Regions from separate parts of the Sporosarcina jeotgali genome, predicted to be linked through region 1. Evidence: predicted binding sites of a transcription regulator. Region 1 holds the regulator's gene; each other region holds the start of a gene.

Region 1 (5,374 bases):
TGGTAAAAAAGATGTCAAACTGCCATCTGATGAAGGAACGGAGGCAAACGTCAGTCCAATTTTCGATGAAAACGGTCATATGTATTACTTCACAGACTTTACAAGTCCGAAAGAAGGCGTCGATTCGATGCTGGGGTATGCGCTGACAGACGGGCGCACGGGAAAAGCGACGTACTACACGGGAGACCTGGAAGAATCCTACATGGACTCACAAGGAGCCTTGCAAATTATCGAAAAGAAATTCATCGAGAAAAAGTGGTCTGGTGAAATGCCTGTTCTCTATAACTTCTACGGAGAAGCAAGCTGGCTGACACCCGTGTTAGATTCGAATGGTTTCTTGCAAAACTACTTCATCGTCTCGGCTGCAAATCCGGAAATCTCAGTGTTTGGCAATTCTCCGAATGATGCGCTGAAATTGTATAAAACAGCGTTGCAGCGCGGAGGCAGTTCTGTGGACGGAAGCTCAGGAGCTGAAGAAGTGAAAGCCGCGATCACGGTCAAACGTGTGTACAAAGAACGGGCAGGGGACTTTACAATTGTTTCTGTAAAAGCAGAGGACGGACGGAACTTCCTGATTTCATCTGAAACAATTCCGGAAGCAGTTTATATTCAAGAAGACGACAAATTATCGATTATGTATATAGAAACAGGGGAGCTGTTCCTGCCTGTTAAGGAACTCACAAACCTCTCGATTGCGGATTAACGAATTGAGTGCATAACCAGAAAAAAGCGGAAGCCATAGTAGCGGCTTCCGCTTTTGTTCTGATTTAAATGAGGGATATGACTGATTAAGCACTAACTGTAGCAAAAGGTTTTAGGATATTTGTTTTACCTTCTGTACGGAATGTCAATACTTTGTCAATCGGGTCGTATGATTCACCGTAAAATTCGTCATCCTTATACGTATGGATCTCTTCATACGTCATTTTCATGGCATCATATACCGTTTCTTCTTCTGCATCTTCAGGAGACCAGTAAAGGATTTCGAGGTCAGTTTGTTCTCCAGTTGCGAGTGAACGACGGCTGTAGCCAATGCGAGATGCGTGGTGGAAATTTTCACGAGCATAGAAGCGCAAGCGTTTTTCAGTATCTGTGTCTTCATAATTGACGGGTTCCACTTCTAACAAAATCGGCTTACCTTTTTCCTTCAGCTGTGTCAGCAGTTTTTTTCCAAGACCTTCACCTCGTGAAGCGGACGACACGAACAAATAATCTACAAACACAAACGATTCTGTCTCAACGTACATGAGCACGTGTTTTGGACCTTCGTCTTTACGATAAACATTGTGTTTATCCTTTAAAAGCGCATCCATATGCTCTTTTGACTTCATTTCTTCGATGGGAAAATACTCACTTAGTTTCTCGTACCAGTTCATTAATTTAATCTCCTCCGTCGGTATGGGTGTACCCGGAGCTTTTTGTTTGGGGGTCAAACGTAGAGAGAGGAAAAAAGAGGTCAGAAAAAAATCCTCGACTTTATTCTATACCCCTATTATAAACATACTAAACATAAAAGATTCAACTATTTTACTTTTTTCTACCTTGCTAAACGACTGAATGGCCGATTTGCAAATTTCTTGCGCGGGTATTGTTTAATACGGTACAATTAAGTCAAAGATAGTCAAAGTCAACACGGTGACTGTGCCAATAAAAGAGGTGAGAGGATGCGTAATATTTCCGACATCATAGAAGGGTATTTAAAATCGATTATCGAACATGAAGATAATGGAATCGTGGAAATCAAGCGCAACGAAGTGGCGGAAAAGTTCCAATGTGTTCCTTCGCAGATTAATTATGTCATTAAAACACGATTTACATTGGAGCGCGGCTATGCAGTGGAATCGAAGCGCGGCGGCGGCGGGTATATCCGTATTTATCGGGTTCAAACGAATTCCCGCAAGGAGCTGCTGGATCATGTTTTAGAAAGCGTACAGCAAGGTGCTTCGTTTACGATGGCAGAAGATGTGATCTATCGATTGATAGCAGAACAAGTGATTTCCAAAAGGGAAGCCCGACTAATGCTAGCAGCTGTCGAGCCGGCTGTTTTAAATTATCCGTTGCCGGAGAGAGATTTGATTCGTGCGCGAATCTTGCAGGCCATGTTATTCTCGCTCCTGTACGAACAATCGGAGTAACTAGTTATCTAAACGATGGGGTGGTAAAGGATGCTATGTGAAAACTGTAAAGAGCGTCAAGCTTCCGTTATCTTGATGCAAGATACACAAAATGGACCGATTGAACGAAATCTGTGTGAGAAGTGCGCATTTAATTTACAGACGTTTTCAATCAGTCCGAATCAGGAACCGATGTCCATTCAACAATTCTTGTCGCAATGGCTGAGCGGGAGCGAATCGCTGCATCAGCAAACGCGCGAGGTTCAGAAAATGCCGGAATGTCCAGAGTGCGGTCTGACCTTCCATCGTTTTTTAGAAATCGGGAAGTTTGGATGTCCGACATGCTATGAAACATTCCGTGAGCGGCTGCCGAAAGTATTTGGGAAATTGCATAATGGCAATACAAACCACAAAGGTAAAATCCCTGCATCTTTCAATGAAAAGATGACCATTAAAAAGAAAATAGAAGAGCTTCGGACAAACATGCAAGAAGCCATTCAAGAAGAACAGTTCGAACAAGCTGCTGTGCTGCGGGATGAAATAAAAGACTGGAAACAAAAGCTGGCAGCTGAAATAGAGGAAGGGGGAAGTGCGCATGGGGAATAAGCGGTTTATGCAGAACGCTGTCACAGGCTGGATGGTGCCCCATGGAGAGCACGCCGATATCGTGATGTCGACTCGGATCCGGCTTGCGCGTAACCTTCGTGAATTTCGATTCCCGATTGCCTTTTCTGATGAACAGGCTGAGGAAGTGGGGGAAATTGTTTCAGAAGCATTGCTTAGCGAGGTTGAAAAAGGGTATTCCTATACGAGAATGAAAGAATTACCTCAACTGGACCGTCAAGTTCTCGTTGAAAAACACTTGATCAGCCCGCAGCTGGCAGATGCGGAACAATTCGGTTCGGTATTCCTATCTGAAGATGAAACAATCAGCGTTATGGTCAATGAAGAAGATCACTTGCGAATCCAGTGCATTTATCCGGGCTTGCAGCTCGAAAATGCCTATCAAAAGGCGAATGAAACCGATAGTGCACTGGAAAAGAAACTTCCTTATGCATTCGATGAAGAGTTTGGTTATCTCACAAGCTGTCCGTCAAATACGGGAACAGGAATGCGCGCGTCTGTCATGCTTCATTTACCGGCGCTCACGATTACGCGGCAGATTAACCGGATTATCCCAGCCGTTTCAAGGCTTGGAATGGTCGTTAGAGGAAGTTACGGAGAAGGCAGTGAGGCACCAGGGAACGTTTATCAAGTATCCAATCAGTTGACGCTCGGTAAATCTGAGAATGAGATTTTAGCGGAACTTGCAAATATCGTCTCCAGACTGATTGCGCATGAACGCAGGTCTCGTGAATTGCTTCTCGAAAAGTCTCGAATTGCACTTGAAAATCGGGTGTTCCGTTCACTTGGAACAATTTCGTATGCTCGGCTGCTCCCTTCCGCAGAAGCGGCACGATGTCTATCAGACGTCCGGCTTGGCATCGATCTTGAATTGATCGAAGACGTGGAAATGTCGATCTTAAATGAGCTGATGATTTTCATGCAGTCCGGATTTCTCCAACATTATGAAGGAGAAGAGCTAACGTCTGAAGAATTAGATATTAGCCGCGCTAAACTTTTTAGAGAACGATTGAAAAATGGACCGTCAAAAGCAGATGAACAGACAGACCGTCCTTGAGCATCTCTTTTGCGTCTGTGCAACCCATTCGGTAAAATGGTCAAAGATGGTCAAAATCAATTCACCCGGAAACCGATTGTTTAACGGTTCCGAAGAATATAGATAGAAGTAGTACGATGAAAATTATTCTCTGCAGAAGGAGAGGAATGTTAATGATGTTTAATCGATTCACACAACGCGCACAAAAAGTACTCCAACTCGCTCAAGAGGAAGCTATCCGTTTGAAACACGAAGCAATTGGAACAGAACATATTCTACTTGGACTAATACGTGAAGGCGGCGGCATTGCAGCCAAAGCACTTGAAGCAATCGGCGTAAGCTTCGAGACAATTGAAACAGGCGTAGAAACACTTGTTGGAACAGGCAGTAAAGAAGTCGGACCAATCGTACATTACACACCGCGCGCAAAGAAGGTTATTGAGCTTTCTGTCGATGAATCCCGTAAACTCGGCCATTCGTATATCGGAACAGAACACATTTTGCTTGCGTTAATCCGCGAAGGAGAAGGCGTAGCTGCTCGAGTACTTAATAATGCAGGCGTCAGCTTGAACAAAGCGCGTCAACAAGTGCTGCAGCTTCTTGGAAGTAACGACGCTGCAAACGCAAGCGGTCAAAATGCATCAGCATCAGCTGCGACTCCGACATTGGACGGTTTAGCTCGTGATTTGACTGAAATCGCACGTGAAGGAACACTCGATCCTGTAATTGGACGCGGTAAAGAAATTACACGTGTGATCGAAGTGTTAGCGCGTCGCACAAAGAACAATCCAGTTTTGATTGGTGAGCCGGGTGTTGGTAAAACAGCAATTGCTGAAGGTCTTGCGTTGCAAGTTGTTAACAACGAAGTCCCCGAAATCCTGCGTGACAAACGTGTGATGACACTCGACATGGGTACTGTCGTTGCCGGTACAAAATATCGTGGTGAATTCGAAGACCGCATGAAAAAAGTGATGGAAGAGATTCGCCAGGCTGGCAACATCATTCTATTCATCGATGAGCTGCATACACTCATTGGCGCTGGCGGTGCAGAAGGTGCAATCGATGCATCTAACATTTTAAAACCATCACTCGCTCGCGGAGAGTTGCAATGTATTGGGGCAACCACACTCGATGAGTATCGTAAATATATTGAAAAGGATGCTGCACTTGAGCGTCGTTTCCAGCCGATTCAAGTGGATGAACCATCCGTTGATGAAACGGTTCAGATCATTAAAGGATTGCGTGACCGTTATGAAGCACATCACCGCGTGAAGATTACGGATGAAGCAATTGATGCAGCAGCTAAAATGTCCGACCGCTACATCTCGGACCGGTTTTTACCTGATAAAGCGATTGACTTGATTGACGAAGCGGGTTCAAAAGTTCGATTACGTTCATATACGACACCGCCAAACATGCGGGAACTTGAGAAAAAGCTTGAAGCCATCCGTTCCGAGAAGAATGCAGCGGTTCAAAGTCAGGAATTTGAAAAAGCAGCATCTTATCGCGATAAAGAGCAAAAGATGAAAGAAGAGCTTGAAACAACGAAAACGGAATGGAAAGAAAAGCAAGGAAAAACAGAGTCTGAAGTAACGGTAAA
Region 2 (5,374 bases), 1.1 Mb from region 1:
ATCCTCCAATCGCTTTATGAAGTTTTTAAATTCAATCGTTCTTGTAACATTATGGCAATGCCGTCTTCATTATTCGTAAGTGTGATTTCGTTCGCAATCGACTTCAGCTGATCAATCCCGTTGCCCATTGCAACCCCGATTCCTGCATAATCGATCATTTCTAAATCGTTATCTTCATCTCCGAACGCAATAATTCGTTCTTGCGGTATACCAATCCACTCCGAAACTTTGGAAATTCCGACCGCTTTGTTCAGGCCATGACGTATGACCTCAACGATTTCCCACGGAGCCCCCCAGCGTCTATGCTCAATGACTTCCGCATGGACTTCCTCCAAATGCTTGCGAATCGGATCTGCCATTCCATCGCCGCCTTGAATGAGCAGACTCGTAGGATTCACTTGTAAAGATTGACGAATGTCACCTTCTTGAATCTTCGGGCTTCCCGAACTGAAGATATCGAGGAGATGCTCGTCGTGGTACTGCAAATAGACGTCATCCATTACTTCTGCTACGATATTTTTCAGGTTAAAGTCCTGCATCGCATCTATAACGTCTTTGACAACTGGTAAATCAATCGTTTCATGGAAAGTTTTCCAAGTCCGGTCAGTAGGGTGATGAACGAACGCGCCATTGAAGTTTACGATTGGCGTTTTCAGTCCAAGCTGACGGTAATAAATTTCACTGGAACGATAGGGGCGTCCCGTCGCAATCATAATCTGATGGCCTTCCGATTCCGCTTGTTTCAATGCAGCTAGCGTTTTTTCAGAGATTACTTTTTTATCATTTAATAACGTTCCGTCTAAATCGAGTGCGATTAAATGTGGTTTCATGACAAAACGCCTCCTTCCTCATTCAAGTGTATCCTTTTGGAAGCATGCAAGTCAAAAAAGTAATTACACGTGCGCAACTTTTGTTTTTTTAGAAAAACATTGGTATGCTCAACTAAACTAAAAACGAGGTGTCGCGGATGATTATCAGAGAAGAACAATGGGGTACCGAAGGACAGCATGCCATCCCTTTATTGCATATTGTGGATGAATATCAGGAATCATCTGAGATGCCAGTCGTCATCTTTTTCCACGGCTTTACAAGCGCCAAAGAACATAATTTGCATTACGCATTTAATCTTGCGAAAAAAGGCGTTCGTGTGCTATTGCCCGAAGCGCATCTTCATGGCGTCCGCTCCGAATCATTAGACGAAGTCCAGCTCAGTTTGCGTTTCTGGGAAATTGTACTGACTTCTATAGAAGAAGCAGGAATCTTACATCACCAATTGAAAGAAAAAGGCTTGTTAGAATCTGGCCGAATCGCGTTTTCAGGAACGTCAATGGGAGGAATTATAACACTTGGCTGCCTTGCTGCCTATCCTTGGATTCAAAGCGCTGCGGTTATGATGGGAACTCCGGGATATGTGAAACTCACAAAAGGTCAAATGAAGCAATTTGAAAATAAAGGATTTAAACTTCCGATGAAAGACGAAGATGTTGAAAAATTATTGAAGACTCTCGCTGAATTTGACTTGACTCTGCATCCCGAGCGTTTGAATGATCGGCCGGTCTTTTTCTGGCACGGCATGAACGATACAATGGTGCCGTTCGAACCGACACGCCATTTCTATAAAGCGGTCAAAGAGCAATACAATTCGCATCCGGAAGACTTTGAATTTATGGTGGACGAGCATGCTGGCCACGCAGTTTCAAGACCTGGAATGCTTCGTGCGGTGGAGTTTCTTGCAGACCATTTGAACGATTGAGTTCATTTTGCTATGATGAGTACAACGAATTGAAATGGAAAGGGGAATTCCAATGGCTGATGAAATGAAAGAAAGCATGATGGGCGCACTTGAAAACGTTATTGACCCTGAGCTTGGTGTAGATATTGTCAATCTTGGTCTCGTCTATGATGCAGAATTGCTTGAAGGCGGAATCGGTAAAGTGACCATGACACTTACATCAATCGGTTGTCCGATGGGACCGCAAATTGTTGCGAACGTGAAACAAGAACTAATGGAACTTCCAGAAATAAAAGAAGTTGAAGTCGACATCGTATGGAACCCGCCTTGGTCGCGTGAAAACATGTCCCGCTATGCTAAAATGGCACTTGGAGTCCGATAAATAAACAAAAAATGATCCGATTAGTGAGTTTTTCACTGATCGGATTTTTTGTCGTTTTATCCGGGTCCGCTTAGGGGAATACTAGTTATTGAGACCTAAGCTTTTGACTTTACACATACGAAAAAGCGAGGTATACTAGTATTAGTCAAAGATAGTCAAAGTCAAATTAACTAACAATAATAATGAGGTGAGGGTTCATGAGAATGGACGGCGTACAGGAAGATCAGCGTTCCCCATTAGAGCAATTTGGGCGCAACCTAGTTGAAGATGTGAAAAACGGAAAAATGGATCCGGTTATTGGCCGGGATGAAGAAATTCGCAATGTCATCCGGATTTTATCTAGAAAAACGAAAAACAATCCCGTGTTAATCGGTGAACCGGGTGTTGGTAAAACGGCAATTGTGGAAGGATTAGCACAGCGGATTGTGAAAGGTGATGTGCCAGAAGGATTGAAAGACCGCCAGATTCACGAACTCGATATGAGTTCCTTAATTGCAGGAGCAAAATATCGCGGTGAATTTGAAGAACGTCTTAAAGCAGTGCTGAAACAAGTGAAAGACAGCAACGGTGAAATTATTTTGTTCATTGATGAAATCCATACGATCGTCGGAGCAGGCAAAACGGAAGGCGCTATGGATGCTGGTAACATGTTGAAACCGATGCTTGCACGCGGTGAATTGTATTGTATTGGTGCAACAACTTTGGATGAATATCGGATGTACATCGAAAAAGATCCAGCACTTGAGCGGCGTTTCCAGCAAGTAATGGTACGCGAACCATCTGTTGAAGATACGATTTCCATTTTACGCGGATTAAAAGAGCGATTTGAATTGCACCATGGTGTTCGCATCCATGACCGTGCGCTGGTCGCGTCTGCAACGTTGTCAGATCGTTATTTGACAGAGCGTTTCATGCCGGACAAAGCAATTGACTTAATGGATGAAGCGAGTGCGATGATCCGTACTGAAATCGATTCCATGCCGCAAGAGCTTGATCAAGTGACTCGTCGTATTTTACAGCTGGAAATTGAAGAACAAGCATTGACGAAAGAAAAAGATGCCATCAGTCAGAACCGTCTTGCTGCCTTACGTGACGAATTGAAAGAATTGAAAGAGTCTTCATCAGGAATGCGGGAGCAATGGGAAAACGAAAAGAAAAAGCTCCAGGAAGTGCAAGACGTGCGCGAAAAGTTGGACCGTTATCGTCGTGAATTGGAAGACGCGGAAAACAAATTCGACTTGAACAAAGCTGCCGAATTGCGTCATGGCAAAATTCCGACATTGGAGCACCGACTTCATGAATTGGAGGATCAGTTCAAAGGTGAGGAAGAAAACCGATTGATTCGTGAAGAAGTGACGGAAGATGAAATCGCGATGATTGTGGCACGCTGGACAGGGATTCCAGTGACGAAGCTGATGGAAGGCGAACGCGAGAAATTATTGCGCCTTGCTGATACATTAAAAGAACGCGTCATCGGTCAAGATAATGCTGTTCAACTTGTAACTGAAGCCGTATGGCGTGCGAGGTCAGGCATTAAGGACCCAGATAAGCCGATTGGATCGTTTTTATTTTTAGGACCAACAGGTGTCGGTAAAACGGAACTTGCGAAAACACTTGCAGGTACATTGTTCGACTCTGTGGATCATTTCATCCGTATCGATATGTCAGAGTATATGGAAAAGCATAGCGTGTCCCGACTTGTCGGAGCGCCTCCAGGATACATTGGCTATGAAGAAGGCGGGCAATTGACGGAAGCGGTGCGACGAAATCCGTATTCTGTTGTCTTGTTAGATGAAATTGAAAAAGCCCACCCAGATGTCTCTAATATTTTATTGCAAATCCTGGATGATGGCCGTATTACGGATAGCCAAGGCCGGCTTGTAAGCTTCACAAATACAGTGGTGATCATGACGTCAAACATTGGCTCGCAGTATTTAATGAGCGGCCAATTCGAGTCTGAAGAACATGCGGCCGAAGATTTAGTCATGGCGGAGCTGCGTAATCACTTTAAACCCGAATTGTTGAATCGGATGGATGATATTATCATCTTCCATTCTCTATCAGGCAATGCGTTTGTTGAAATCGCTCGGAAGATGCTCGAGGACCTTGTGCGCAGATTGGACGGTCAGGACATTCCATTAACGTATGAAGAACCTGTACTCGACTGGGTCGTTGCTGAAGGAACAGATGCTGATTTCGGGGCACGGCCATTGAAACGGTTCATTCAACGGTATGTGGAAACAGCGGTGGCTAAGGAAGTCATCAAAGGTAATTTGGAAGAAGGGCAGCGCCTGCATCTTCGGATGGAAGATGGAGCGTTAGTTGTGGATACGTTATAAATAAGGGGGCAAGTCACTTTTCGTGTAATGCGATGAGTGGCTTGTTTTTTTTGTGTGAGGCTGAATGTGGTGTTTTTAAGTCAAAAAGAGGCGGGTGTCCACCACTGGGAAGCAGTTCTCCATCACTCAAGCTCGTTTCTTGATCACTTAAGTAAATTTCTCGATAACAGGACACAATTCAACAGCGTTAAGGGATTAATTGGGTGCGCTTCGCTTGTCTAGGAAGGGGCTATGTCACTATGAAAACCGCCTATCCTACAGATCGTGCTGGTTGTCCGACACTGCCAAGCAGTTCTCCATCACTCAAGCTCGTTTCTCAATCACTAAAGCAAACTTCTCCGACACATAGCGGAATTTCTCGATAACGGGGCACAATTCCACTGCGTTAAGGGATTAATTGGGGGCGCTGCGCTTGTCTAGGAAGGGGCTATGTCGCTTTGAAAACCGCCTATCCTACACATGGTGCTGGTTGTCCGACACTGGCAAGAAGTTCTCCATCACTCAAGCTCGTTTCTCAATCACTTAAGCAAACTTCTCCGACACATAGCAGAATTTCTCGATAACAGGACACAATTCAATGGCGTTAAGGAGTTAATTGGAAACACCCAACTAGTTTATAGAAACATGATGCCACTGCAGCAAGAACGCAATCATACTAACCATCCATCCATTCAACGCAAAACATCCATTCAACGCAAAAAAAACAGCAAAAGGGAAATTTCCCTCTTGCTGTTATAAGGATCAATGTTCTGCAACTGGCTCGTCCGGGATAATCGCTGTAATTGCGAAAATCACAATAGACAAAACGAGTGAGACAATGATTCCAGTTGTAAATTCAAACGTTGGCACGTTCGCAATAGCGCCTGCTACATAGTTGAGCATGGAAACTAAAAGGAATGACCAAACAAATGTCATGATGAA
Region 3 (5,374 bases), 670 kb from region 1:
AATACGCTTCGCAAGAACATTCTTTCCATATTGCAGCTCAATTAACGGTCCCAGATGCTGCAATACACTTTCGCCATCGGCTGTAACAGTCGCTCCTTCTTTTGCAACACGAATGAGCTGCTGATCTCTCAGAGCTTCCATTACCGAGCGTGTTTCTCGTTCAGATAATCCCGCAGTGTCTGCAAGAGGCCGTCTTCCGATTGGCCCGGATGTTTTAATCAGCTTTAGCACAAGATAGCGTTGTTGCAGTGTTGCCATCATTTCAGGTACTAACTTTTCCTGAGCTTCAACAATAGACGTTTTCAGAGAGACTCCCCCTTTCAACTTAGGACATCTTTTGACCATGATGGATAAAATACGTCCCACTGAAGTCAAAAAAATATATTAACTTATAATGCAAGTATACATACTATTCCCGATAATTTCAAATTTAAACTTCCGATTCAAAAAGCATAGCTAAATCAATATAACTTATCACACCTGAACAAAGCACCTCATCATCTTTTTCCACAACAGGGATCATGAAGACGTATTGCTCATGTTTTGCATCATCCTCTTCAATATTGACCGTAGCCCACGTCAAGGGATAGTCCTCTTGAATAAGTTCCATCATCTGTTCGGCTTCGTCACACAGCGGACAGCCAGGTTTCGTATAAAATAGCACATGCATGAAAATCCCTCCATATAACCCCAGTGTAAAATGAAAAAACGATCTACGCAACAAGCATTGCGTAAATCGTTTAAAGTTACCAGCTTCGGCCAGCGCCTCCGCCACCGCCGGAACCACCGCCGCCGAAGCCGCCAAAACCGCCTCCGCCGCCTGAACCTCCTGAACCGCCTCCGAAGGATCCTGGGAAGAAGACCATACCGCCACCTCGGCGTCTGCCGCCAGGTCCGCCTGAACCGCCCGAACCTCCTCCTTTTCCAGAGTTAAAGAAAATCTGGATGAGGATGAAACCGATGACGATGATGGGGACGATCGGGAACCCGCCTTCATCGTCCTCGTTGTCAAACGATGCGACGGGAAGTTCATCACCTTCAAGGCCGTACTCTTTTGCTATTTCGTTGTAAACATTTTTATACGTTTCAATTACCGCTTGATCAGGTTGCCCATTTTTTAAATAAGGCATGGTCACTTCGTCAATAATACGACCAACTTTACCGTCAGGAAGGGCCCCTTCCAATCCATAACCAACTTCTAAACGAATATGTTTATCACCATTTTCGTCCGCTTCAGTTGTCATCACAAGTAGCGCCCCGTTATTTTTCTTTTTATCTCCAAGTTGAAATTCTCGTAATTTATTCAATGAATACTCTTCAATGGGTCTTCCTTGTGTAGACGGTACAATCCACACAGCAAATTCAGCACCTGTCGCGCTTTGTAACCGAGTTCCATAATCCCTCAGTTCTTGAATTTGACTGTCAGACAAAACACCTGATTCATCTTGAACAACATCCACTTTCGCATAAACCGCGGGCTGGACTGCTGTCAGCAAAACTAAAAGCATGCCAAGCAGGGCAAATGCTCGAACAGCCGACTTTCTCATTACTCATCTGCTCCAAAGTCGACATCTGGTGCTGATTCAGCTCCAGCTTCCGCTTTGAAGTATTCTTTTTCGTCAAATCCAAACATCGAAGCAACGAGTTTGCCCGGGAACCGCTTCACTTGTTTGTTGTAAGAAGCGACCTCGTCATTGTAATCCTTACGTGCTACAGCAAGTCTGTTTTCAGTTCCAGCTAACTCATCCATAAGCTGTCTGTAGTTTTCATTACTTTTCAATTCTGGATAATTCTCTACAACCACTAATAATCGACTAAGTGCTCCAGAAAGTTCAGAGTCAGCAGCCGCTTGATCTTCAGGGCCATTTGCACCTGCTAATTTAGAACGCGCTTCGGTTACCTGACCAATTACTTCCTTCTCCTGCTTTGCAAACCCTTTAACGGTATTCACTAAGTTTGGAATAAGATCCACCCTGCGTTGTAATTGCGTCTCGATTTGTGAATACGCTTGGTCAACGTTCTCTTCAGCTGTCACAAATTTATTGTAACTTCCAGAGAAAATCGCAATAGCAATCACAATAATTGCAACAATTATTCCTAACGGTAACAATAACTTCTTCAAAATTCCCCGCCTCCTCAATAATAGCTTCAGCTTTTTCGCTTCTTCACTTTCAGAAGTTTACCCTGAAAACCAGAAACTCAAAACTTGTTCGTTATCCTTTATACGCACTAAAGTTAAAAAAGTTTCTTTATAGATAAAAAAACTCACCCGATTGTATGATTCCATACAATCGGGTGAGTATCATAAAGCACCTATATGCCCTCGGCGGGAGTCGAACCCACATTTCAAGCTTCGGAGGCTTGCGTGCTATCCATTGCACCACGAGGGCTTCGCATAAAGTAGATTTGCAGCGGACAAGTTATAGTATACTTGCTGGTCAGTTTAAAAGCAACAAATATTTGCAAAGCGTTATATTTGACCTTAGTTGACCATACTATGTATGATAAAGTCATGGTTGAGCGGACATCCGTTTCAACATACGACCTATTTAACCATCAAAGGGAGGAAATGAAATGAACTTAATTCCTACAGTTATCGAACAAACGAATCGTGGAGAGCGTGCGTATGATATATACTCCCGCTTGCTAAAAGACCGCATCATCATGCTTGGAAGTGCAATAGACGACAACGTAGCAAACTCTATCGTCGCTCAATTACTATTCCTTGAATCTGAAGATCCAGACAAAGACATCTCTATCTACATCAACAGCCCAGGTGGCAGCATCACAGCTGGTATGGCCATCTACGATACTATGCAATACATTAAACCAAACATCCAGACGATTTGTATCGGTATGGCTGCTTCAATGGGATCATTCTTACTTGCAGCAGGTACCAAAGGAAAACGCTATGCGCTTCCTAACGCTGAAGTTATGATTCACCAGCCACTTGGCGGTGCTCAAGGTCAAGCGACTGAAATCGAAATCGCTGCTAAGCACATCCTCTTCATCCGCGAGAAGCTGAATGCTATTCTTGCTGAGCGTACGGGTCAGCCTATCGAAGTGATTCAAAAAGATACAGACCGTGATAATTTCATGACCGCAGAACGTGCAAAAGAATATGGGTTAATCGACCACATTATCACACGCAGCGATATGAAAGAATCTGAAGGCAAATAATTACAGCACCCATGAATGGCGTCCCGTAACTTACGGGGCGTCTTTTTGTTAGCTTACCCCTTGCACAAACGCTGACAGCGCTTCAGCGGCTTGTTCTTCATCGCTGCCATCGGCAATCAGTGTAACTGTGCTTCCTTGTGCAATCGCTAAACTCATAACGCCCATAATACTCTTTGCATTCACTTGCCGTTCATCTCGTTTAACATATAAGTCCGATGTGTAGCGATTCGCTTCTTGTACAAATAACGCTGCCTGCCTGGCTTGCAAGCCGGGCTTAATTTTCACTTCAGCGGTTCTTTCAATCATCTCTTCTATCCCCTTCCTTAGTTAGGTAATTCCGCCAACTCGAACACTTTCTGCGATCTCGTCAATTTTACGCAGACGGTGATTCACACCTGATTTACTCACAGGTCCGCCTGACACCATCTCACCTAACTCTTTCAGCGTAATATCCTGATACTCCACTCGCAAATGTGCAATCTCCTGAAGCCTGTCCGGCAGCTGGTCCAAACCGATGGTCGATTGGATGAGTTTAATGTTCTCTACTTGGCGCTGCGCGGCACTGATGGTTTTGTTGAGATTCGCTGTTTCACAGTTTACTAACCGATTTACACTATTTCTCATATCCCGGACAATGCGGATGTCTTCAAAACGCATGAGTGCAACGTGCGCGCCGATAATACTCAAGAAATCCGCTATCTTTTCAGCTTCTTTCAAATAGGCAACGAACCCTTTTTTGCGTTCAATCGATTTCGCATTCAGCTGATAATCATTCATAATCTCGACTAATGCATCGGAGTGTTCTGCATACATCGAAAAGACTTCCAAGTGGTATGAAGATGTCTCCGGATTATTTACAGATCCTCCTGCCAGGAATGCTCCACGCAAGTATGCCCGTTTACAACAATCGTTTGGAATGATTGTTGGCGAAATGGTTTGATTGGACTGGAAGGTATTTGTCAAAATATCTAAATCATCCAGCAAGGGGCGTGCCCCTTCGCGGATTCTGCAAATATAAACATTATTTTTCTTTAACCGCATTTTACGCCGAACTAGAAGTTCAACCTTATATGTGTACAGCTTTTTTAAATTGGAATAGAGTCTTCGTGCAATAGCAGCATTTTCTGTTTGAACATCTAAGCTTATGGTTTTATTTGAAAAAGATAGGACCCCATTCATGCGAATGAACGCTGCAACTTCTGCTTTTGTACAGCAATCCTCCGCCTCAATTTGTGTCAATTCTTTTTTTGTTTCTGATGCGAAAGACATGAACTTTCCCCTTTCCCGGTGACGATCACGTCTGTTTGGTTTTAGATTCGTCTGTTATGTAATTTACGAACCATTCTGCTACTTTTTCTGCATCGTGCATTACCCGCTCATTCTCAGCGAGCGCAATATCTTCTTGCCAAATTTCAGGCACTAACTTTTGCAATTCCTCAAGATCCCGTTCCACTGGCCAAGATGTGACCATCTGTCCCGCTTCGGTTAAAAGCGGCATGATGTCCGTCTTATTCAATAACACTGCGTCCAGGAAAGGTTTTCCGACATGATCATAAAGTGCTGCAACATGTTCGGACGCTGTATACCGGTACGTCTCACCTTTTTGCGTTGTTAAGTTCCCGACATATACTTTACTAGCTTTACTATTTAGAACAGCATCCCGAATATCCTGTACAAGCAAGGAAGGTAAAATACTCGTATACAAACTTCCAGGTCCGATGATGATCAAATCTGCCTGCTGAATTGCATTCAATGTCTCTGGCAATGGCTTAGCATCTTGCGGGGATAAATAGACCTGTCTGATTTTCCGGGCGTACATTGGAATCTTGGACTCCCCCGTAACAATCGTTCCGTCATCCAGCTCTGCATGCAGCGTAATCCGCTGATTGGCTGCTGGAAGTACTTTCCCTTTAATGTTCAATACCTGGCCAGTTTTCTTAACCGCACTGGCAAAGTCACCAGTAATGTCTGTCATCGCTGCGAGCATTAAATTCCCTAGTGAGTGTCCGTGGAGATCATCTTTCGTTGAAAAACGGTACTGGAAAAGCTGCTCGATAAGAGGTTCAACATCTGAAAGCGCTGCCATCACCTTTCGGACATCACCGGGAGGCGGGATATCATACTGATCCAACAGCCTCCCTGAACTTCCGCCATCATCCGCAACTGTAACCACTGCGGTTAAATCGACTGGGTA

The links. The regulator CtsR, encoded in region 1, represses protease genes until heat stress. The targets are predictions, from matches to a motif close to ATGGTCAATAAAGGTCAAACA.
Region 2: PGH26_RS03810 (ATP-dependent Clp protease ATP-binding subunit) is a predicted target of CtsR. The motif match lies at 2,256-2,276, and genes of this name have one in related genera.
Region 3: clpP (ATP-dependent Clp endopeptidase proteolytic subunit ClpP) is a predicted target of CtsR. The motif match lies at 2,474-2,494, and genes of this name have one in related genera.

Annotation. Positions count from the first base shown of each region.
Region 1 is NZ_CP116341.1:2,944,032-2,949,405, reverse strand. Features, by position in the region: gene PGH26_RS14930 (hypothetical protein) at 1-703, shown strand, start outside; gene PGH26_RS14925 (N-acetyltransferase) at 789-1,376, opposite strand; gene PGH26_RS14920 (CtsR family transcriptional regulator) at 1,665-2,135, shown strand; gene PGH26_RS14915 (UvrB/UvrC motif-containing protein) at 2,166-2,720, shown strand; gene mcsB (protein-arginine kinase McsB) at 2,710-3,795, shown strand; gene PGH26_RS14905 (ATP-dependent Clp protease ATP-binding subunit) at 3,948-5,374, shown strand, end outside.
Region 2 is NZ_CP116341.1:833,226-838,599, forward strand. Features, by position in the region: gene PGH26_RS03795 (Cof-type HAD-IIB family hydrolase) at 15-830, opposite strand; gene PGH26_RS03800 (prolyl oligopeptidase family serine peptidase) at 968-1,753, shown strand; gene PGH26_RS03805 (metal-sulfur cluster assembly factor) at 1,806-2,114, shown strand; gene PGH26_RS03810 (ATP-dependent Clp protease ATP-binding subunit) at 2,318-4,453, shown strand; gene PGH26_RS03815 (DUF2929 family protein) at 5,195-5,374, opposite strand, start outside.
Region 3 is NZ_CP116341.1:2,272,285-2,277,658, forward strand. Features, by position in the region: gene PGH26_RS11285 (sugar-binding transcriptional regulator) at 1-324, opposite strand, end outside; gene PGH26_RS11290 (glutaredoxin family protein) at 431-670, opposite strand; gene PGH26_RS11295 (TPM domain-containing protein) at 747-1,547, opposite strand; gene PGH26_RS11300 (LemA family protein) at 1,547-2,122, opposite strand; tRNA gene PGH26_RS11305 (tRNA-Arg) at 2,319-2,390, opposite strand; gene clpP (ATP-dependent Clp endopeptidase proteolytic subunit ClpP) at 2,575-3,180, shown strand; gene PGH26_RS11315 (HPr family phosphocarrier protein) at 3,229-3,486, opposite strand; gene whiA (DNA-binding protein WhiA) at 3,508-4,449, opposite strand; gene PGH26_RS11325 (gluconeogenesis factor YvcK family protein) at 4,475-5,374, opposite strand, start outside.